Linked DNA regions of Sphingobium yanoikuyae. The protein of the gene in region 3 interacts with the protein of the main gene of each other region in a pairwise test. Links are inferred from orthologs where the notes say so. Each region holds a gene or a part of one and is shown on either strand. Other genes may lie near its edges.

Region 1 (7,055 bases), 3.2 Mb from region 3 along the record:
TGGGAGGGCCATCCTCCCCCTTTTACCTTATCCGATGCCCGGACCATGCTGTGCCGGGCATTCATCATATCTGGGCGCTTTCCGCCGGCGCCAAGTTGCGTTAGGCCCGTGGCCATTGGTCTGTATGAACGATAAACAACTGGTCGCGAACGGGATGGGAATGGCGCAATGGGGTCTATGAGCCCGCTTGCCACTTTGTTGCTGGGCACGGTGATGGCCGGCTGGCTGGGGGCTGCGATATGGGCGCTGATCACGGGTCAGCGCATGCGCCGCGCAGGGATGCAGGCGCAGGGCAAGCTGGATCGGCTGACGACGCTGCTCGCGTCGGCGCCGGCTGCGCCCGTCATCATTCATCCCGACGGCCGGATGGAGGCCGCCGACCGGCTGGGCAAATGGCTGGGCCGGGACCGCGTGCCGACCTTCGTGTCCGAACTGACGGCGCCCGATGGCGGGCTTGAGCCGGCCGATGCCGCTGCACTGGGGCGCGAGATCGGCGCCGCACAGAAAGCGGGTAAGAGTTTTTCGCTGCCGATCCGGGGCAGCGGTTCGTCGCGCACGCTGCTGGTTCGCGGTGCGCCAGCCGGGCCGGCGCTGGCCGCCAATGGCGGCGTCGTGCTGTGGATCTTCGACGCGACCGACAGCCAGGCGGAAATCCAGGCGCTGAGCGCGACCGTCGGGCAATTGCGCGAGGCGCTGGAGGCGCTCGCCGGACTGGTCGAGGCCGCGCCCTTCCCGATGTGGCACCGCACGCCCGACCTGCGCCTGAGCCTGGTCAACAGCGCCTATGTCCGTGCTGTCGATGGCGCCGGCGCCCATGACGTGATCATGAACGGCACCGAACTGGTCGAGAATGTGAACGGCTTCAGCCCGCAGGACGCCGCGGCACAGGCGCTCGACGAAGGCAATTCGCTTGCCCGTATCGTTCCGGCAACGATCGATGGCGAACGGCGGACGATGCGCGTCGTCGACGTGCCGCTGGGCGCGGCCGGGGTCGCAGGTTTCGCGATGGACCAGCATGAACTGGAACAGGCGCGGGTCGAGCATCGTCGGCTGGAAGCGGCGCAGCGCGATCTGCTCGATCGGCTGTCGGCCGGTGTTGCGCGCTTCGGTCCCGACCGGGCGCTGCGTTTCTGGAACCAGCCCTTCATCAGCCTGTTCGGCCTGAAACAGGAAGCGCTCACGGATGCACCGCTGTTCGAGCGCGTGCTCGATCAGATGCGCGATGCGCGCCGGCTGCCGGAAAATCGTGACTTCCCGGCCTGGCGCGCGGAACGGCGGGACTGGTTCCTGTCGCCTGATCCGCTGGAGGAAAACTGGCTGCTGGTCGATGGCACGCATTTGCGCGTCTATGCCCAGCCGCTGCCCGACGGTGGCCTGTTGCTGATCTTCGAGGACCGGACCGAACAGGTGCAATTGTCGAGCGCCCGCGACACGCTGTTGCGGGTGCGGACGGCGACCTTCGACAATCTGTTCGAGGCGATCGGCGTCTTCTCGTCGGATGGGCGCCTGCATCTGTGGAACAGCCGTTTCCGCACCATCTGGGACATCAGCGAAGAGGCGTTGGGCAAGCATCCCCGTATCGATGAGTTGATGCGTGCCGTGCAGAGCCGGCTTGCCAAGCCGCAGCAGAGCAATCTGGTGCGCGAACTGGTCCGCGCGGCAACGGTGGAGCGCAAGCAGCGTGTCGGCCATGTCGGCTTTGCCGACGGGCGCATCTTCGAATTTGCCGCCATTCCGCTGCCGGATGGCAATGCGCTGTTCACTATGCTGGATGTCACCGACAGCCGGCGGGTCGAACAGATGCTGCGCGACCGCAACGAGGCCCTGGAACAGGCCGACAAGGTCAAAACCGCCTTCGTCACCAACATGAGCTATGAGTTGCGCACCCCGCTGACGACCATCGCCGGCTTTGCCGAGATGATGAGCGCGGGCTATGCAGGCGAACTCAGCGACAGCGCGGTCGAATATGTGAACGGCATCCTGCAGAGCACCGGGCGCCTGTCGATGCTGATCGACAATGTGCTCGACCTTACCCAGGGCGAGGCCGGCACTTTGCCGATTGAACGCAGCGAGGTCGATCTGGCGGCGCTGGTGCGCGCCAGCGTCGCGCGCATCGACGCCGAGGCGAAGGCCAAGGGGATCGATCTTTCCGTCACCCTGCAGGATACGCTGGGGGTGATCCAGGGCGATGCGCGCCGGATCGGTCAGGCGGTCGATCATCTTCTGGAAAATGCGGTGCGCTATTGCGGCTCCGGCGCACGGGTGTTGCTGCATGGCGATGGCGGCCCCGATCTCGCCCGCCTGGTCGTGTCGGACAATGGCCCTGGTATCGATGCCACCCGGCAAGCCACGATCTTCGATGCGATCAGCCGTGCCGAGCAGAATCGCAAGGGCGCGCGCGCGACGATTGGCCTGCCGCTCGTCAAGCAGTTGGCGCAGGCCCATGGCGGCACGTTCGAACTGGTATCGGAGCCGGGTCAGGGAACGATGGTCGTGATCGAGCTGCCCCGTGGCTGAGCTGGATATGATCCTGGAGGGCGAGGGCGCCCAACTCGATCTGGGCCGACGGCTCGCGAGCCATGTCCGCATCGGTGACGTCATCGCGCTGGAAGGCGGCCTCGGCGCCGGCAAGACGACGCTGGCGCGGGGCCTGCTGGAAGGGCTTGGTCTGGAGGGGGAGGCGCCCAGCCCCAGCTTCGCGATCGTCCAGCCCTATGACATTCCCGATGTCCGCCTGCCGGTCGCCCATGTCGATCTCTACCGGCTTGACGATGCGGAGGAAGCGGCCGAGCTGGCGCTGGACGAATATCTGCAGGACAGCCTGCTAGTCATCGAATGGCCCGACAGGCTGGGCGATGGGCTCTGGTCGCACGCCCTGTTTCTGACCATCATGGTCGAGCCGGATGGCGCACGGCGCTTGACAGCGCGCGTGCCCGACGCTTGGACGGACCGATGGTCACAGATATGATCCCCCCCGCAACCGCCCCCGCTTTCCTCACGCAGGCGGGTTGGGATGGCGCCGCCATCGTTCCGCTTGCCGGCGATGCCTCCTTCCGTCGTTATTTCCGCGTGGTCGACGGCGGCCGCCGTGCCGTGCTGATGGACGCGCCGCCGCCGCATGAAGATCCGCGTCCGTTCATCGCGATTGCTCAGCATCTGCTGGGTCAGGGCTTTGCCGCGCCGGCAATCCTGGCGCAGGATCTGACGCAGGGCCTCGTCCTGATCGAGGATTTTGGTGACGAGCGCCTGAAGGAGCATGTCGAGGAGGATCCGGCGGGCGAACTGGCGGTCTATCGCCGCGCGATCGATCTGCTGGCCGACCTGCACAAGCTGCCCGCAGCGGATGTCCCGCCCTATGACCGCGCGGTCTATCAGCGCGAGGTCGGGCTGCTGACCGAATGGTATTGCCCGGCGCTGGGGCTGGACGTCGATGCCGAAGCCTATCATGCGGCCTGGGACGCGGTGCTGCCGATCGCCGAACAGTCGGCAAGCCCTGTCGTCACCGTGCTGCGCGACTATCATGCCGAAAATATCATGTTGATCGACCGGCCCGAAGTGCGCGGCCTGGGTCTGCTCGATTTCCAGGACGCGCTGGCCGGCCATCCGGCCTATGACCTCGTGTCGCTGCTGCAGGATGCCCGGCGCGACGTGTCGCCGGAACTGGAGGCGGCGATGCTGGCCCATTATCATGCGGTCGCCAATCCGCCGGCCGATTTCGACGCTGCCTATGCGGTGCTGGGCGCCCAGCGCAACGCGAAGATCATCGGCATCTTCACCCGCCTTTGGAAGCGCGACCACAAGCCGCGCTATCTGTCCTACCTGCCGCGCATGTGGGGGCTGCTGGAACGCGATCTCGCCCATCCGGCGCTGGCGCCGGTGAAGGTCTGGTTCGACGCCAATATCCCTGCCGACAAGCGCCATCATGCGCTCGCGGAGTTTGCCCAGGCATGATCGATACCGCCATGCTCATGGCAGCAGGACTCGGCAAGCGGATGCGCCCGCTGACGGCGACCCGTCCCAAGCCGCTGGTGAAGGTCGCCGGCAAGGCGCTGATGGACCATGCGCTCGATCGCCTGGCGGCCGGTGGCATCAAGACCGTGGTCGTCAACGTCCATTATCTCGCCGATACGGTCGAGGCGCATCTCAAAACGCGCAAGGACATGGACTTCCGCATTTCCGACGAGCGGGCCAAGCTCCTGGAAACCGGCGGAGGGCTGATCCACGCCAGGCCACTGCTCGGCGACAAGCCGTTCATCTGCGCCAATAGCGACAATCTCTGGATCGACGGCCCGGCCGAGACGCTGGGCATGATGCAGCGGCTATGGGATCCCGAACGGATGGACGCGCTGCTGCTGCTGGTGCCGCTGGCGCGGGCCAATTGCCATAGCGGACCGGGCGATTTCCATATGGACGCCAATGGCCGCCTGACGCGGCGCAAGACCGCCCATGTCGCGCCGTTCGTCTTCACCGGCGTACAGATCCTTTCGCCCCGCCTGCTGGTTGATCCGCCGGCGGATGTCTTTTCGACGAACATCTTCTGGAACCGCGCGATCGAGGCCGGACGCCTCTATGGCGCGGTCCATCAGGGGCTATGGTTCGACGTGGGCACGCCGCAGGCCATTCCCGTCGTGGAGTCGATGATCGCCCATGGGTGACCGGGCCAAGCCGGCGCTGTACACCATCCCGGCGCACCGCGCCTTCGCCGACGCGCTGGTCGCCGGCATATTGGCGCAGCAGGGGAGCGATCCCGTCCGCCTGGCGCAGGGCATGATCCTGTTGCCCAGCAATCGCGCCGTCCGTGCCGTGAGCGACGCCTTTGTCCGCCGGGCCGAGGGCGGCCTGCTGCTGCCCCGTCTGGTCGCGCTGGGCGATCCGGAACTGGGCGAGGAAGTGGGGGGCGCGCTCGATCCGCTTTGGGAGGGCGATGCCGTTCCCGCGGCCATCCCGCCGATGCGACGACAGATGATCCTGGCGCGCATGGTGCAGGATGCCGGCGGCGCGGCGGATGCTGGCCAGGCGCTGCAACTGGGGCAGGCGCTCGGCGCTGTGCTTGACCAGATGCAGGTGGAGCGGGTGCCGCTCGATGCGCTGTCGAAGCTCGACCTGATCGAGGGGCTTTCGAGCCATTGGGAAAAATCGCTCGATCTCTTTTCCATCCTGATCGCCCGCTGGCCGGCAGAACTAGCGCGGCTGGGCCTCATTGACCTGGCCGACCGGCGCAATCGGCTGTTCGACCGGGTCGCAGCGCGCTGGAGCGAAGCGCCACCACCGGGGTTCATTGTCGCGGCCGGCATCAGCGCCGCCGCGCCGGCGATCGCCGGGCTGCTGCGGCGGATCGCCGAACTGCCCAATGGACAGGTGGTGTTCGCCGACCTCGACCAGAATTTGGACGAGGACGCCTGGGCCGCGATCGGTCCGTTCCCGCCCGATCCCGTCACCGGCCGCAGCGCTGCGGGACATGAGACCCATCCCCAATATACGCTCAAGCGCCTGCTCGACCGGATGAGCGCGAGCCGCGAGGATGTCGCCCAGTGGCGTTGGGGCAGCGAGCATGATGCTCGCGCCGTGCGCGGCCGCAATATTTCCAACGCGATGCTGCCGCCGCGCCTGACCAGTCGTTGGCGCGACCTCAAGACCGCCGACCGCTCGCTCGCCGGGGTCGAAGCGCTGGAGGTGGCGACGCCGGGCGAGGAAGCGCAGGCCATCGCCATCGCGCTGCGCGAGGCGCTGGAAACACCCGAACGGACCGCCGCGCTGGTGACGCCGGATCGGCAGCTGGCGGTGCGCGTCTCCGCGCATCTGCGCCGCTGGGGCATAGAGGCCGACGACTCCGCCGGTCAGCCGCTCTCTCGCCTGCCGCCCGGCACCTTGCTGATCGCGATGGCGGAGGCCGCGGCCGAGCGTTTTGCGCCGGTCGCGCTGCTGACCCTGCTCAAGCATCCGCTGGTGATGCGCGGCGAAATGCGCCTGCCCTGGCTGGAGGGGGTGCGTCAGCTCGATCTGCTGCTGCGGGGGCCGCGGCCGCAGGCGGGGCTGCGCGGCATCGACCTGCTGCTGGAAGCGCGTGAGGGCGAGGACCGGCAGAAGGAGCTACGTGCGCAGGCCCGCGCCTGGTGGCCCTGGGCGCGCGATCTGCTCGAACCGCTGGAGGCCGCCTTCGCGCTCGCGCCCGATCTGGCCGGGCAATTGGCGGCCGTGCGCGAACAGGCCGGGGCGCTGACCAATGACGCGCTCTGGGCCGGGCATCAGGGCCATGCCGCCGCCGACCTGTTCGCCGAGATGGAGGCCGCCGCGACCGAAGGGCCGCGCCAGGCCGATATCCGATCGCTGCCGGCGCTGCTCGACCATATGCTGGGCGGCGTGTCGGTGCGCCCGCCACAGGGCGGCCATCCGCGCATCGCCATATTGGGTCTGGTCGAAGCGCAGCTGGTGCAGGCGGACCTGATGATCCTGGGCGGCCTCAACGAAGGCAGCTGGCCGGGCCTGCCGTCGCCTGATCCCTGGCTGGCGCCGCGCATTCGCCGCGAACTGGGTCTGCCGGGTCTCGAAACCCGGATCGGCCTTGCCGCGCATGATTTTGCGAGCGCGCTCGGCGCCCCGCATGTCCTCATCACCCGTGCCCGGCGCGGCAGCGGCGGCCCGGCGATCGCCTCGCGCTTCTGGCTGCGGCTGAAGGCGATGGCCGGGCCGCAATGGAAGACGGCCGATCGCTATCGCCTGCTGGCCGACGCGCTGGACCTGCCACCCAGCCACCGGCCGTCCGCCCGCCCCGCGCCGGTGCCGCCGCTCGCCGCCCGGCCGACCCGCATTCCGGTCACCGATGTCGACCGGCTGAAGGCCGATCCCTTCGCTTTCTATGCCCGACGCATCCTGAAGCTCAATCGCCTCGATCCGGTCGATGCCGATGCCGGACCGGCCTGGCGCGGCACGGTCGTGCATGAGATATTGGAGCATTGGGCGCAGGGTGGCAGCCGCGATCCGGCCGATCTGGAGGCGCGCGCCCGCGCCATGTTCGCCCGGCCCGATGTCCATCCGCTGCTCCGGGCCCTGTGGCA
Region 2 (7,054 bases), 3.1 Mb from region 3 along the record:
TTGACGCCAAGGCCCGCGAAGGGCTGAAACCCGAATATGCAGCGCCCTGATATTGTATCGAAATCCTGTGAATATATCCGGACAACTAACTGAAATTGCTTACGCAAAAGTCAATTTGGCTTTGCACGTGCGCGAGCGCCGCGCGGATGGCTATCATGCGCTGGAAAGCCTGTTCGTCTTTGCCGAGGATGGGGATATTCTCCATGCCCGGCAGCGCGACGACGGCGTCATCACGCTCGCCGTGGAAGGCTCTTGCAGCGCGGGCCTGAGCGGCGACGATGACAATCTGGTCATGCGAGCGGCGCGGCGCCTTCAGGCGGCCACAGGGGTAACGGTCGGCGCCGATATTCGGCTCGACAAGCGACTGCCGGTTGCATCCGGCATTGGTGGTGGCTCGGCGGACGCCGCCGCGACGCTGCGATTGCTGACGCGTCTCTGGAACTTCGCGGTAGAAGATACTGTATTACAGCAATTATCCCTGTTGCTTGGCTCGGACGTGCCGGCCTGCTTGGCCAGTACCACGCAGTTGGTGCGCGGCCGTGGCGAACTGCTGGAGGCGCAGGCGCTGGATGACCTATCGTGCCGGCCGATGCTGCTGGTCAATCCGAGGGTCGGCGTGTCGACGGCATCGGTCTTTGCCGGCTGGGACAGGATCGATCGCGGCCCGCTCGACGCGCTGGATATTGACGGGCTTGCGCGTTCCGGCCGCAATGATCTGGAGGCGCCGGCCCGGCTGTTGGCGCCGGTGATCGGTGATGTGCTGCAGGCGTTGCAGGCGCAAGCTCCCCGGCTGGTGCGCATGTCCGGATCGGGCGCGACCTGTTTTGCGCTGTTCGATGACGGGCAGGCCATGGCGCAGGCCGCGGCGGCCCTGCGCCGCGATCATCCGGATTGGTGGGTGATGGAAACGAGGATCAGGACATCATGAGCGAAGCCTTCACCACCGTGCGCGAGGGCGATCTCGACCTGCTGATCATCGTCGATCATGCCTCGGCCCATGTCCCCGACGATATCGACCTGGGCATCGATCCGGCGCTGCTTCGCGAACATATCGCGATCGACATAGGTGTGGCGGAGGTCAGCCAGTTGCTCGCGGCGCAACTGAACTGCTCGGCGATCCTGGCCGGCATCTCCCGCCTGGTCATCGACCTCAATCGTGAAGAGGATGCGCCCGGCCTGCTGTCGGTGATGAGTGACGGCCATGCCATTCCGGGTAATCGCGACGCCGATCTGGCCGAACGGATGCGCCGCTTCCATCATCCCTATCATCATCAGGTGGCGGCCATGCTTGGCGGCATGACGTCACCCTTCATCCTGTCCATGCATAGTTTCACGCCGCGCCTGGCGAGCGATCCGGCGCAGCAGCGGCCCTGGGACATCGGCATTCTCTATAATCAGGATGATCGGGCGGCGCGGATCGCCATTCCGATGCTGGAGGCGGCGGGGCTGAATGTAGGCGACCAACTGCCCTATTCGGGGCAATTGCTCAACGCGACCATGAACCGCCATGCGGAAGGCAATGGCATCCCCTATCTGGGGATCGAGATGCGGCAGGATCTGGTTGGCGATGCTGCCGGGCAGCGCCGCTTTGCCGATCTGCTCGGGCCGATCGTGCTGGAATGCCGTAACCGGCTGAGTTGATGGTCGGGCCTGGCGCGCCGGGCCATAGAGGATGTCGAAAGGGGATGTTCTGATGGGGCTGCGATTGTCTGGCGCACTGATGCTGGCGGGGCTGGCCTTGGCGGGATGTGACGGCAAGGGCGGCGGGAGCGGGGCGATCGCCGATGACGACAACTTGATCGACTGCGCTATCGGCAAGGGCGATTGGTCGCGAGAATGTGGCGTCGAACGCGAGGGCGGCCTGCTGACCCTGCGTCATCCCGACGGCGGGTTCCGGCGGCTAAGGATCGTGCAGGACGGGCGTGGCCTGGTTTCGGCCGATGGCGCCGAGGAGGCAAAGCTCACCATTATCGGCAAGGGACTGGTCGAAGTGGCGATCGGTGCCGACCAGTATCGGCTGCCCGCTACTGTGGCGGCCAAGCCGAATTGATGGCACTCGACCCGATATTGACGGCAGCAGCCATGAGCGCGGCCGAGCAGGCGGCGTTCGATGCTGGCGTCCATCCCTATGAACTGATGGAACGAGCCGGTGCGGCGGCGGCGCAGATCATCTGGCGTGCCGGGCATCGACGGGACGCGCTGATCCTCTGTGGTCCTGGAAACAACGGCGGTGATGGTTTTGTTATTGCCCGTATATTGCGCGAACTGGGCGTGCCGGCGCGGGTCGCCTCCCTGGGGGACAGCCGAACCGCATCGGCCCAGCGGGCCAGGGCATTATGGGACGGCCCGGTAGAGGCGCTGGCGGATGCCGCGCCGGCGGCACAACTGGTCGACGCGCTGTTCGGCACGGGGCTGACGCGCGGCCTGGATGCGGCGGTAGCGGAACGCTTGGGCGCATTGGTGGCGCATGCCAATCACAGCTATGCGATAGACCTGCCGAGCGGCGTGGGGACGGATGACGGCCAGCTATTGTCGGCGGTGCCGAAGTTCGACGTGACGATCGCATTGGGCGCGTTCAAGTCCGCGCATCTGTTGCAGCCGGCGGCCAGCCTCATGGGAAAGTTGGTGCGGGCGGACATCGGCCTCGCCATGCCGCAGGATGTGCATGCGCTCGCACCGCCGCAGCTTCGCGCGCCTGTCGCCGCTGCGCATAAATATAGCCGAGGTCTGGTCGGCGTTGTCGGCGGTCTTATGCCGGGCGCGGCGGCGCTGGCGGCAGCCGCGGCGGCCCATTCCGGTGCCGGCATGGTGAGGCGCTATGACGCTTCGCCATGCGAGTCTGGGCCGCACGCCATCGTTCATCAGCAGATTGAGGATGTCACTGTCCTGAGCGATGCTCTTTCCGACCCTCGGCTGGCGGCCGTGCTGGTCGGTCCGGGATTGGGTCGGGAGGATGGGGCGCAGGCGGGGCTTGATGTTGCGCTGGCATGCGGGCGGCCGCTGGTGCTGGACGCCGATGCACTGACGTTGTTGTCCGGCAAAGCTGAGAGCCATGTCCCGGCCGGATCGGTCCTCACCCCGCATGAGGGCGAATTCGTCCGGCTTTTCGGCGATCTGCCGGGCAGCAAGATCGACCGGGCGCTGGCCGGCGCGCGCATGACAAGGTCGGTTGTCGTCTATAAGGGCGCGGATAGCGTGATCGCCGCGCCGGATGGCCGGGTAGCCGTGGCGCGGAGCGCTTCGACCTGGCTGTCCACCGCCGGCACGGGCGATGTGCTGGCTGGCCTGGCGGCCGGGCGACTGGCCGTGACCGGCGATCCGTTTCGTGCAGCGTGCGAGGCGGTGTGGCTGCATGGGGAGGCTGCGCGCCGGGCCGGGGCGGCGTTTGTCGCGGATGATTTGCTTGCCGCGCTTCCAGCCGCTATCGGCTCGCGGCTGTGACCCAAGATAATGATCTCATCCTCCGCATCGCCGCCAAGGGCGATGGCGTCACCGCCGATGGGCGGCATTTCGCACTGGTAGCGCCGGGCGACCGGATCGCTGCCGACGGCAGCATCATCGCCGGCCCGCACCATGTCGACGCGCCCTGCGTCCATTTTCCCGGCTGCGGTGGCTGCGAGCTGCAGCAGATTGACGAGCCGAGCCTCGCTGATTTCGTCAGCGCCCGCGTGACCGGTGCGCTGGCCGGGCAGGGCGTGGTGCCGCAGACGGTGCTGCCGGCCCATGTTTCGCCACCGCGCACGCGTCGCCGCGCCTCGCTGCGCGCCTCGCGGCAGGGCAAGCGGATCACCATCGGCTTTGCGGAGCAGGGTAGCCATGTGCTGGTCGATCTGACGATGTGCGAGATCCTCGATCCGCGCCTGTTCGCGCTGATCGCGCCGCTGCGGACGATGCTGCTGACCTGCCTGCCCGACAAGCGCGCCGCGCATGTGCGCATGTCGCTGACCGATCAGGGCGTCGACCTGTTGCTGGAAGGCGTGAAGGTCGAGGGGCTGGCGGCGGACGAGGCGCTGGGTGATTTTGCCTGCGGACACTCTCTGGCGCGGCTGACCATCGACCAGGGCGATGGCCCGGAGACGCGCTGGGAGCCGGAGCCGGTAACCGTCAGCTTTGGAGGCGTAGCGGTGGGCTTCCCTCCCTATTCCTTCCTGCAGGCGACGCCGGATGGCGAGGCGGCGCTGGTCAAGGCAGTGCAGGATGCGTTGCCCGCGACCGGCGCGGTCGCCGACCTGTTCTGCGGTCTTGGCACCTTTGCGCTGGCGATCGGCGCCAATCGGCCGGTCTATGCGGCGGAGGGTGCGCGCGATCTGGTGTTGTCGCTGAAACTCGCCGGCCATCGCGCGCAGCGGCGCATGGTGGCGGATCATCGCGACCTGTTCCGCCGTCCGCTGACGCTGGAGGAACTGAACCGCTTTGCTGCCGTGGTGATCGATCCGCCCCGTGCGGGTGCGCGTGAGCAGGCGATGCAATTGGCGCAGTCGACCGTGCCGCTGATCGCCTATGTCTCGTGCAATCCGGGCAGCTTCGCCCGCGACGCCGCGCATCTGGTGGCGGGTGGCTATGTGCTCGACAGCGTCATGCCGGTCGGCCAGTTCCGCTGGTCCACCCATGTCGAACTGGTCGGGATTTTCCGGCGCCCCTGAGCGATTTCCTACGAAGTTCACACCGTCGTGGAGGGGTAAAATGCCCCAAAGAAAATCCCTCGCTGCGAGGGGGCGGCAGCGAGGGATATAGTCTTTCGTTCGATCCTCGGCCTATGCGGGCCGTTGGACGGGCATCCTCTCCTAAAGGGGAGCGGTGCCCGTCTTAACCGAGCTTGATGACAGTTGCGCGACGACGGGCCGGCAGCGTTTCGGCATAGAGGCTGGCCATCGGCTCGTCCGACACTTCGATCGTCGATTCCGACGTGAAGCCGTTGAAGCCGGTGCGCATTGCCGCGCCATAGGCGCCGAGCATGCCGATCTCGATATAGTCGCCGACCTTCACGTCCGCCGGGAGCATGAACGGGCCGACCATATGGTCCATGTCATCGCAGGTCGGGCCATAGAAGGAGAAGCCTTCCAGCTCTTCCTCGCTCTCATCCTCGCGCAGAAGGGCGACGGGGAAGCGCCAGCCGATATGCGCGGCATCGAACAGCGCGCCATAAGCGCCGTCGTTGATGTAGAGTTCCTGGCCACGGCGGCGTTCGACGCGCACGATGATCGAGCTATATTCCGCCGACAGCGCGCGGCCGGGTTCACACCACAGTTCCGACGAGTAGCTGACCGGCAGGCTTTCGAAGCCGCGGTGGATCGCCTCGAAATAATTTTCGAGCGCGACCGGCTCCATGCCCGGATATATGGACGGGAAGCCGCCGCCGACATCGATGATGTCGACCGTGACGGCCGCATCGACGATCGCGGCGCGCACGCGCTCGATCGCATCGCTATAGGCCTGGGGGCTCATCGCCTGGCTGCCGACATGGAAGCAGATGCCCAGCGCATCGGCAGCCTGACGGGTTGCCATCAGCAGTTCGCGGGTCTCGCCCAGCTCCGCGCCGAACTTCGACGCTAGGCTGAGTTCCGAATGTTCGGACGAAACGCGCAGGCGCACGCACAGCTCCAGATCGGTCGCATCACCGGTGGCGCGCATGATCTTTTCCAGCTCGTCGATCGTGTCGAGCGAGAAGGTGCGCACGCCATGGACATGGTAAGCTTCTGCGATTGCTTCCTCGGCCTTGACCGGGTGCATGAAGCAGAGCTTGGCCTTGCCTTCGAGCGTTTCGGCAACGAGACGCACTTCGGCAATTGAAGCCACGTCGAAATGCGTGATGCCCGAATCGAAAAGCGTACGGATCAGATCAGGAGACGGATTCGCCTTGACTGCATAGAGCGAGCGACCCGGAAACTTCTCAGTGAAGAAACGGGCGGCCCGAGCTGCGGCTTCGGGACGGATCAGCGTTACCGGTGCTGCCGGTGTGAGGGCGGTCGCTACCCCCAGCGCGCTATGATGCTTGTGCAACTCAAGGGACCTCCAGTGTAGTTCAGGGCGAAAAAGCTGCCTTGCGGTGGAAGTCCCATGGGGCAGCGAGCGGCCGATATATGCGGTGGGGTCCCCCCTGTAAAGCGCATATGAAAATTTTGTTGCGCAGCCTGCTATGAAACGTGCGTCATGCTGGATGGGCTGTTGAAAAGACAGGATATTTCGGCCGGACGAAAGATAGTTTCCACGGAATTAACGTGGAAATTCACACGCCCGGCCGGGCAGAAACAGGAATGGAATCAGGACAGCCGGCCCTTGAAATCCGCATAGGAAAAGCTGCGGATTTCCCGGAGTTCATCGCTCGCGGAATTCCACAGCCAGATGGCGGGCAGGGGCACGCCGTTGAAGGTGTTGGTCTTCACCATCGAATAATGGGCCTGGTCCAGGAAGGCGATGCGGGCGCCGGGTTCGGCGCCGCCGGGCACCCGATAATCGCCGATGATATCACCCGCCAGGCAGGATGGACCGCCCAGGCGCGTGACCGGGCCGCCTTCCTGCTCATGCAGCATGGCGGGGCGATAGGGTGCCTCGATCACGTCGGGCATGTGGCAGGTGGCGCTGATGTCGGTGATGGCGACGGGCATGCCATTGTCGATCACGTCAAGGATCTCGCCGACCAGGATGCCGGCATCGAGCGCCATCGCCTCGCCCGGCTCGATATAGAGTTCAAGGCCCGTCTGCGCCTTGATCGCCTGAAGGAAGGCGATCAGCTCGTCGATCTGGTAGTCGGCGCGGGTGACATGGTGGCCACCGCCGAAGTTCAGCCATTTGAGGCCGGCGACATGGGGCATAACGAACGGCTCGATCGCCGACCAGGTGCGCTGGAGCGGCAGGAAATCCTGTTCGCACAGATTGTGGACGTGGAGGCCGGCCACCCCGTCCAGATGCTCTGCGCGCAACTGGTCGACCGGGAAGCCCAGGCGGCTGTGCGGCTGCGAGGGGTCATATTTGGGCACCTCGCCCTCCGGGTGGAGGGGGTTGATGCGCAGGCCGATGTCGAAGACGCGACCGTCGGCGCGGGCGGCATCGATCA
Region 3 (6,938 bases):
GCCGTTCGCGCGCCATGTTGCGAACATTTGCAAAGCGGGACCCCGGGTCAAGCCCGGGGTGACGAGGACGTTGGAGATGCCGCGTAGAGGGTGAACTGGCCGTGCAGGCCGCCGGTCGAGGACTGGCCGACCCACAGGTCGAACAGGCCCGGTTCGGCGAGGCGGCGGTTGCCGGCGCCGACAAATTCGAGGTCGGTGCGCGACAGGGTGAAGCGGACCTGGGTGGAATCGCCCGGCGACAAAGTGACGCGCTGGATGCGCTTCAGTTCGCGGATCGGGCGGGTGCGGCTGGCGACGCGGTCGCGGATATAGAGTTGCACCACCTCGCTGCCCTTGCGCTTGCCCTTGTTGGTGAGGCGCGCGGTGATCTCCACCGCGCCGTCCCAGCGCAGCGCGGTGTCGGAGAGCTTCAGGTCGCTGAGGGCGAAATCGGTGTAGCTGAGGCCATGGCCGAAGGGGAAGCGGGCGCTGTTGTCGGTGGTGGCATAGCGCGCCTTATATTCGGTGCTGCCATTGTCCACCGTCGGTCGGCCGGTCGACTTGCGATCGTAGAAGAAAGGCTCCTGCCCGCTTTCCCAGGGGAAGCTGACCGGCAGCTTGGCCGAGGGATCGACCTTGCCGAACATTATGTCGGCCAGCGCATGGCCGGTTTCCGACCCCAGGAACCAGGTCGCCAGCAACGCCTGCGCATTGGCGACACCATCATGCAAAGCGAGCGCGCGGCCATGGCGCAGCAGCACGATGACCGGCTTGCCGGTGGCGGCGATCGCATCGGCCAGTGCCTGTTGCGAGGAGGGCAGCTCGATCATCGTGCGCGATTGCGCCTCGCCCGACATCGCCTGGGATTCGCCAACCGCCAGGATCACCACGTCCGCCGCCTTCGCTGCGGCGACGGCACGGGCGATCCCGTCCTTGATCGGGCCGTTGACCGCGCAACCCAGTTCGACCGTCAGCTTTGCGGGATCGGGCATCGCCGCGCGCAGGCCGGTGGCGATGTCGACGCCCTTGTCGGGATCGCCGTAAAAGGCCCAGGGGCCGTAGAGATTGGCCTTGTCCTCGCCGAACGGGCCGATCAGCGCGATCCTTTGCCCGGCAGCGGGATCGAGCGGCAGCACCCCGTCATTCTTGAGCAGCACGACCGATCGGGCCGCCGCCTCGCGCGCCAAAGCATGATGGGCGGGCGTGCCGATGCGCGCCTTTTCAACCTCTTCGTCGAGCGAGCGATAAGGATTGTCGAACAGCCCCATCGCGGTCTTCACATAAAGGATGCGGCGCACCGCGACATCGACCGTCGCCATCGGCACCGCGCCGCTCTTCACCAGATCGGGGATGTGGCGGATATAGAGGCCGCTCTGCATCGACATGTCGACCCCGGCCAGCACCGCGAGGCGGGCGGCGTCGCGCTCATCCTCGGCAAAGCCATGGGCGACCAGTTCCTCGTCGGCGGTGTAATCGGAGAAGACGAAGCCGCGAAACTGCATCTCGCCGCGCAATATGTCGGTCAGCAATTCGCGGTCGGCGGTGGCGGGCACGCCGTTAATCTCGTTGAAGGCGGCCATGGTGGTGAGCGCACCGGCGGCAAAGGCCTTGCCGAAGGGCGGCAAATGGGTTTCGCGCAGCGTCTCGTCACTGATGTCGACGCTGCCATATTCGAGGCCCGCGGCGACCGCGCCATAGGCGGCGAAATGCTTGGGACAGGCGAGCAGCGAATCGTCGCGGCGCAGGTCGCGCCCCTGAAAGCCGCGAATCCGCGCCGCCGACAACAGGCCGGTCAGATAGACATCCTCGCCCGCGCCTTCAACCACCCGGCCCCAGCGCTGGTCGCGCGCGACATCGACCATCGGCGCGAAGGTGAGGTGCAGGCCGGCCGCCGTCGCCTCCACCGCCATGACCCGCGCGGTCTTTTCCACCAGCACCGGATCGAAGCAGGAAGCCTCCCCCAGCGGCACGGGAAAGATGGTCTTGAGGCCGTGAATCACGTCGCCCGCCAGCAGCAGCGGGATGCCCAGGCGGCTGTTCTTGACCGCCATCTCCTGCGCGCGGCGCCCACCGGCAACGCCGATTCCGTTGAACAGGCAGCCGACCCGGCCCTTGCGAATCTCGTCGGCCAGGCGCTTCTCGTCCTGGATGCCGGCCGCCGGGTTGGGCGGGTTGAAGGGACGGAAGCTGTCGGCCAGGCAGGTCATCTGCCCAGCCTTTTCCTCCAGCGTCATCTTCGCGATCAGCGCATCGACGCGGGCGACGTCGGCCTGCGCCAGCGCGCGGCGGGGAATGCCAAGGGCGAGGACACCGCCCAGGGTGCGGATGAGGAGGTCGCGGCGATCAAGAGTCATGCGGGGGAGAGCGTAACCGGGGAAGAATGAACGGGGCTTGTCCGAAGACAAACGGACTTCCGCCGTTTTTGTTGCGCTGCGGCAATAAGCCTGCGGCGCGACGCCCCGATCCCGCGATCAGGCCATGCGCCGAATCATGTTACGCGAATCAGGAGAAGCAATCACGCCTGGGCCGACAATTTGGTGCCGACCACGCCGATCACGATCATCGCCATGAAGCCGATCTGGGCCATGTTGACCCGATCCCCATAGAGAATCATGCCGCCGATGATGACGCCCACGGCGCCCAGGCCCGTCCAGATCGCATAGGCGGTGCCCGCCGGCAGATCGCGCATCGCCAGCGCCAGCAGCCCCATGTTGAGGAAGCTCAGGGCAATGGGCACGACGGAAGCCTGCCAGCTGCCGACGGTGGCGGCCCATTTCAGGCTCAATGCCCAGATGATTTCGGTGAATACGGCGATGCCGAGAATGACCCAGGCCAAGCGGCGTTCCTCTTGCGGTAACGGGCTCGGCTGGAGCGGCGCGCGGACCGGAAACCCGAAAGAGGCGGCGCGCCGATGAGGGCAGTGGTGGACAGGGCTGGATTCGAACCAGCGTACGGAAACCCGGGCAGATTTACAGTCTGCTGCCTTTAACCACTCGGCCACCTGTCCAGTGCCCTACGCGGTGGAAATTTGCTGTCCCGCCGCGCTGGAGGCGGCTCAATGGCGAATGGAGGCTTGCCTGTCAATGGGGTGATGTGAAAAGAGCGAAAACATGAAAAGAGGACATCGTACCGGCAAGCCGAAAGGCGCCTTCCCCCGCTTCTACGGACGCCACGCCATCACGGCTGCGCTCGCCAATCCGAACCGCGTCGTGCGCAAGATATGGGGCACGCGCGAAGCGATCGGCGCGCTCGACCTGCCGCCTGTGCTGCCGATCGTCTATTCCGACGTCGCCGACATGGGCCGCATGGTGCCGTCGGATGCGCCGCATCAGGGCATTGTCGCCGAAGTCGAGCCGCTGGACGATGTCTGGCTGGGCGACGTGCTGGAACAGGGACGGGACGACCAGCGCCCGATCCTGGTGCTCGACCAGGTGACCGATCCGCATAATGTCGGCGCGATCCTGCGTTCGGCCGCCGCCTTCGACGCGCTGTGCATCGTAACCCAGGACCGGCATGCGCCGCCCGAATCGGGCGTGCTGGCCCGCGCCGCGTCGGGCGCGCTGGAAACCGTGCCCTGGGTGCGGGTGGTGAACCTGGCCCGCGCGCTCGAAGAGATTGCCGAAGCCGGTTACTGGCGCATCGGCCTGGACGGCGATTGCGACACCGTGCTGGCCGACGCGATCGGCGAATCGCGCGTCGCGCTGGTGCTGGGCGCCGAGGGTGAAGGGCTGCGCCACAACACCATGGCGCATTGCGACATTATCGCTAAGCTGCCGATCAGCCCGCGCATGGAGAGCCTGAACGTCTCCAATGCGGCAGCGATCGCCCTGTACGCCGCCACCAGCCGGTAAGCGGCCGCCGGGCACCATCTTGCGACGATGTGGGCGGGGCGCCCTGCCCCGCTCGCATCGTCGCGCAGACGAACGGGGGTTCGCCATGGTCCTATTGTCCCGCGCGGCGGGCGCACTGGCGGCGCTGCTGATGCTGCCCGGATGCCTGGTGACCCCCGGCAGCTTCACCTCCACCCTCGACATCCGCGCCGACCGCAGCTTCGCCTTTGCCTATAAGGGCGAGATATTGGCGTCGGACATGGACAAGGCGCTGGGCGGCCTCAACAGCGATGCCGAGGACGATCCGCTGGAAGGCGTCGCCCCGCCCGAGGGCGAGGAGGCCGTGCTGCAGAAGGTGGCGCAGAGCCAGAGCAAGACGCCTACACCGCCCGCCGAGCCCCAGTTCGACAAGACCAGCGGCGACGATACGCAGATGCAGGCGATGGCGAGCGCGCTCACCAAGGAAAAGGGGTTCCGGTCGGTCCAGTATCTGGGCGATCACAAATTCGCGATCGACTATGCGATCAGCGGAAGGCTGGACCATGCCTTCCTCTTCCCCTTCAACATCGACGCGCAGATTGTCCTGCCCTTCGTCGCGGTGGAAATGCGCGGGGCGGACCGGGTGCGGGTGAAGGCACCGGGCTTTGCCAACGGTTTCGACAAGAGCCAGGGGCCGGCCGGCATGGGCGGCGGATCGGGCGACGCCGCCGCCAAGGCGCTGAACGGCACGTTCACGCTGACCACCGATGCGGAGATCGTCAGCCAGAATCAGGAAGATGGCGCCACCACCGTGCCGGAGGGCAAGCGCATCACATGGACCATCACGCCGCTGACCGGCGATGCGCCGGCCGCGACGTTGCGGGTCAGGCCCTGAAATAAGGGATCAGTCTTCCGGCGCGATGGTGACGCGCAGGCCGTCAAGCGCATCGCTCAGTACGACCTGACAGGACAGGCGGCTGGTCTCGTTGCGATGATCGCTGCTGTCGAGCAGGTCATTCTCGTCCTCGCTCATCGCCGGCAGGGCGTCGGCAAAGGCCGGGTCGACATAGACATGGCAGGTCGCGCAGGAGCAGCAGCCGCCGCACAGCGCGAGCAGTTCGTCAAAGCCATGGTCGCGAATGACTTCCATCACCGAGAGACCCTTGTCCCCCTCAACAGTCTGTTCGGCACCATCACGGTTGACCACGATCAGCTTCGGCATCTACCCATTCCTTTTGGACTTATCCCCGCCGCTCTGACCGACAGCGGCGGCGAAATCAAGGGCTGGACGGGCGGACATGGTAAGCACGGCGGAAGAATTGCGCGTCAGCCTGGACTTCATCGCTGCGGCGGAGCCGGCATTCGGCGCGGCGATCGCCAGCGTCGGCTATCCGGTGCCGCGCGTGCGCGAGCCGGGATATGAGACGTTGCTGCGCACCATCGTCGGCCAGCAGGTCAGCGTCGCCTCCGCCGCGGCGGTCTGGCGCAAGCTGGAGGCGGAGCTGGGCGTGGGCTGCACACCCGAAGCGCTGCTGGCGCGCGATTTCGATACGTTGCGCGCCTGTGGCCTGTCGCGGCAGAAGCAGGGCTATGCCCGCAGCCTGGCCGAACTTGTGGTGGACGGCACGCTGGACCTCCACGCCCTGCCCGCCGACGATGAGGCCGCGATCGCGCAACTGGTGCAGATCAAGGGGATCGGCCGCTGGTCGGCGGAAATCTATCTGCTGTTCGCCGAAGGCCGCCCCGACATCTGGCCGGCCGGCGACCTGGCGGTGCAGATCGCGGTCGGGCGGATATTAGGCCTTGGCGAGCGGCCGAGCGAGAAGCTGACCCGCGACCTTGCCGAAGCCTGGCGGCCGCATCGCGGCGCCGCCGCGATCATGGCCTGGCACCATTATAATAAAGGGCAGGACATGCTGCAGAGCTGAGACGCGGCGGGGCACAGGCCCCGCCCGCCTGCCCGCGATTCAGCCCAGCAGGGCGATGTTGAAGACGATGCCCAGCACCGCCGCCAGCGCCAGCGCCAGCAGACACAGCGCAATCACCAGCGTCACCGAGATCGGGAAGCGGCTGTCGGAGTGAATCAGCCCATCCTCCGTCATGATCTTGCGCCGATCCCGCAATTCCGTCGCGAACTGGACATGGCGCACGATGCCGCCGGCCAGCAGCACGATGCCGAACACCAGCAGCGCCACGCCGAAATTGCGCGGCGCGTTGACATTCTGGATGCTGCCCGCGTCCTGCATCTTCTGGAATGCCTGGTTGATGGTGAAGCCGAAGCCGATCAGCGACAGCGCGGTGCGCATTTCCGACATCAGGGTCCGGTCCGCGCTCATCCGGGTCCGCTGGAACGACATGCCGGTCCGGCGCATCGACATTTCGGTGCGATGCCCGGAAAGGTCGGTGCGATATTCGGACAGGTCGGTGCGATGTTCCGACAGGCCCGTGCGATGGCGCGACAGGCCAGTGCGGAAATGCGAATAGGCGGTCGATGCCCCTTCGGGATCGCTCATGTCGACCGACGGAATGGGCGGCACGGGCTCGCCCACATTGCGGGCCGGGCGGATGGGCGCGCCCCTGGTTTCCTGCGATTCGGCCATATGCTCCCCTCCTGTCAGTTCGGCTTGATCGGCGGCGGGAAATTGGCGAGCACGGCGGTCACCGCCTTGTCGATTGTCGCCTGGTCGGGGCTCTTGCGGCTGACCTCCTGCGTGGCCGTGCCGTGCCAGACCGGCTGTTTCGTCCCGGTGTCATAAATGTCGACCGTCAGCGTGCCGTCGGTCACGTTGCGCACATCGACATTGCGATAGCCGCCCCAGCCGGCCCACCCGCCCCAGGGACGATAATAGGTGGCGTAGGGACCGAAATCGGTCACCTCCACCCGATCGCGGGCGCCCAGGGTGAAGCCGATGGCAAATTCGCCGGGTTCAGCCTGGCTATAGCCGCGCGCCGCGAGCGCGCTGTCGATCGACGCCTTCACCCGCTGGAACAGCAATGGGTTCATGCCCTGCGGCACATTGATCGACGCCCAGCTATAGCTGCGATAGCTGGCGAAATTGGCCGCGGGATCGGCATCATAATTGACCCGTGGCGTGGTGGCACAGCCTGCCAGCGCCAGCAGCAGACCCGTGACGAATATGCGCCTGATCA

The links.
Region 1: the proteins of rlmB (region 3) and tsaE interact in binary tests that used the Escherichia coli proteins (3 or more experiments, as listed by UniProt). The link is inferred for Sphingobium yanoikuyae from one-to-one orthologs.
Region 2: the proteins of rlmB (region 3) and HH800_RS10265 interact in binary tests that used the Escherichia coli proteins (3 or more experiments, as listed by UniProt). The link is inferred for Sphingobium yanoikuyae from one-to-one orthologs.

What each region holds. Positions count from the first base shown.
Region 1 is NZ_CP053021.1:1,969,172-1,976,226, reverse strand. Bases 1,274-4,246 are described here. They hold tsaE (tRNA (adenosine(37)-N6)-threonylcarbamoyltransferase complex ATPase subunit type 1 TsaE), read left to right. Parts: upstream 1,274-2,524; coding sequence 2,525-2,968; downstream 2,969-4,246. Other genes in these bases: HH800_RS09840 (nucleotidyltransferase family protein), read left to right, coding at 3,948-4,246; HH800_RS09845 (aminoglycoside phosphotransferase family protein), read left to right, coding at 2,965-3,951; HH800_RS09855 (sensor histidine kinase), read left to right, coding at 1,274-2,517. Outside these bases: more of HH800_RS09855, read left to right, coding at 169-1,273; more of HH800_RS09840, read left to right, coding at 4,247-4,655; double-strand break repair protein AddB, read left to right, coding at 4,648-7,055. UniProt on the Escherichia coli protein: Required for the formation of a threonylcarbamoyl group on adenosine at position 37 (t(6)A37) in tRNAs that read codons beginning with adenine.
Region 2 is NZ_CP053021.1:2,071,392-2,078,445, reverse strand. The notes cover bases 1,274-4,245. They hold HH800_RS10265 (NAD(P)H-hydrate dehydratase), read left to right. Parts: upstream 1,274-2,049; coding sequence 2,050-3,441; downstream 3,442-4,245. Other genes in these bases: HH800_RS10260 (class I SAM-dependent RNA methyltransferase), read left to right, coding at 3,438-4,245; HH800_RS10270 (hypothetical protein), read left to right, coding at 1,694-2,050; HH800_RS10275 (N-formylglutamate amidohydrolase), read left to right, coding at 1,274-1,641. Outside these bases: HH800_RS10285 (tetratricopeptide repeat protein), read left to right, coding at 1-50; HH800_RS10280 (4-(cytidine 5'-diphospho)-2-C-methyl-D-erythritol kinase), read left to right, coding at 68-928; more of HH800_RS10275, read left to right, coding at 925-1,273; more of HH800_RS10260, read left to right, coding at 4,246-4,643; HH800_RS10255 (type III PLP-dependent enzyme), read right to left, coding at 4,807-6,000; HH800_RS10250 (carboxynorspermidine decarboxylase), read right to left, coding at 6,261-7,054. UniProt on the Escherichia coli protein: Bifunctional enzyme that catalyzes the epimerization of the S- and R-forms of NAD(P)HX and the dehydration of the S-form of NAD(P)HX at the expense of ADP, which is converted to AMP.
Region 3 is NZ_CP053021.1:5,190,745-5,197,682, reverse strand. The notes cover bases 2,104-4,959. They hold rlmB (23S rRNA (guanosine(2251)-2'-O)-methyltransferase RlmB), read left to right. Parts: upstream 2,104-3,089; coding sequence 3,090-3,830; downstream 3,831-4,959. Other genes in these bases: HH800_RS25075 (2Fe-2S iron-sulfur cluster-binding protein), read right to left, coding at 4,693-4,959; HH800_RS25080 (hypothetical protein), read left to right, coding at 3,916-4,683; HH800_RS25095 (DMT family transporter), read right to left, coding at 2,495-2,815; bglX (beta-glucosidase BglX), read right to left, coding at 2,104-2,333. Also shown: HH800_RS25105 (GIY-YIG nuclease family protein), read right to left, coding at 1-16; more of bglX, read right to left, coding at 48-2,103; more of HH800_RS25075, read right to left, coding at 4,960-5,010; HH800_RS25070 (DNA-3-methyladenine glycosylase family protein), read left to right, coding at 5,087-5,716; HH800_RS25065 (YidH family protein), read right to left, coding at 5,756-6,388; HH800_RS25060 (DUF4136 domain-containing protein), read right to left, coding at 6,403-6,938. UniProt on the Escherichia coli protein: Specifically methylates the ribose of guanosine 2251 in 23S rRNA.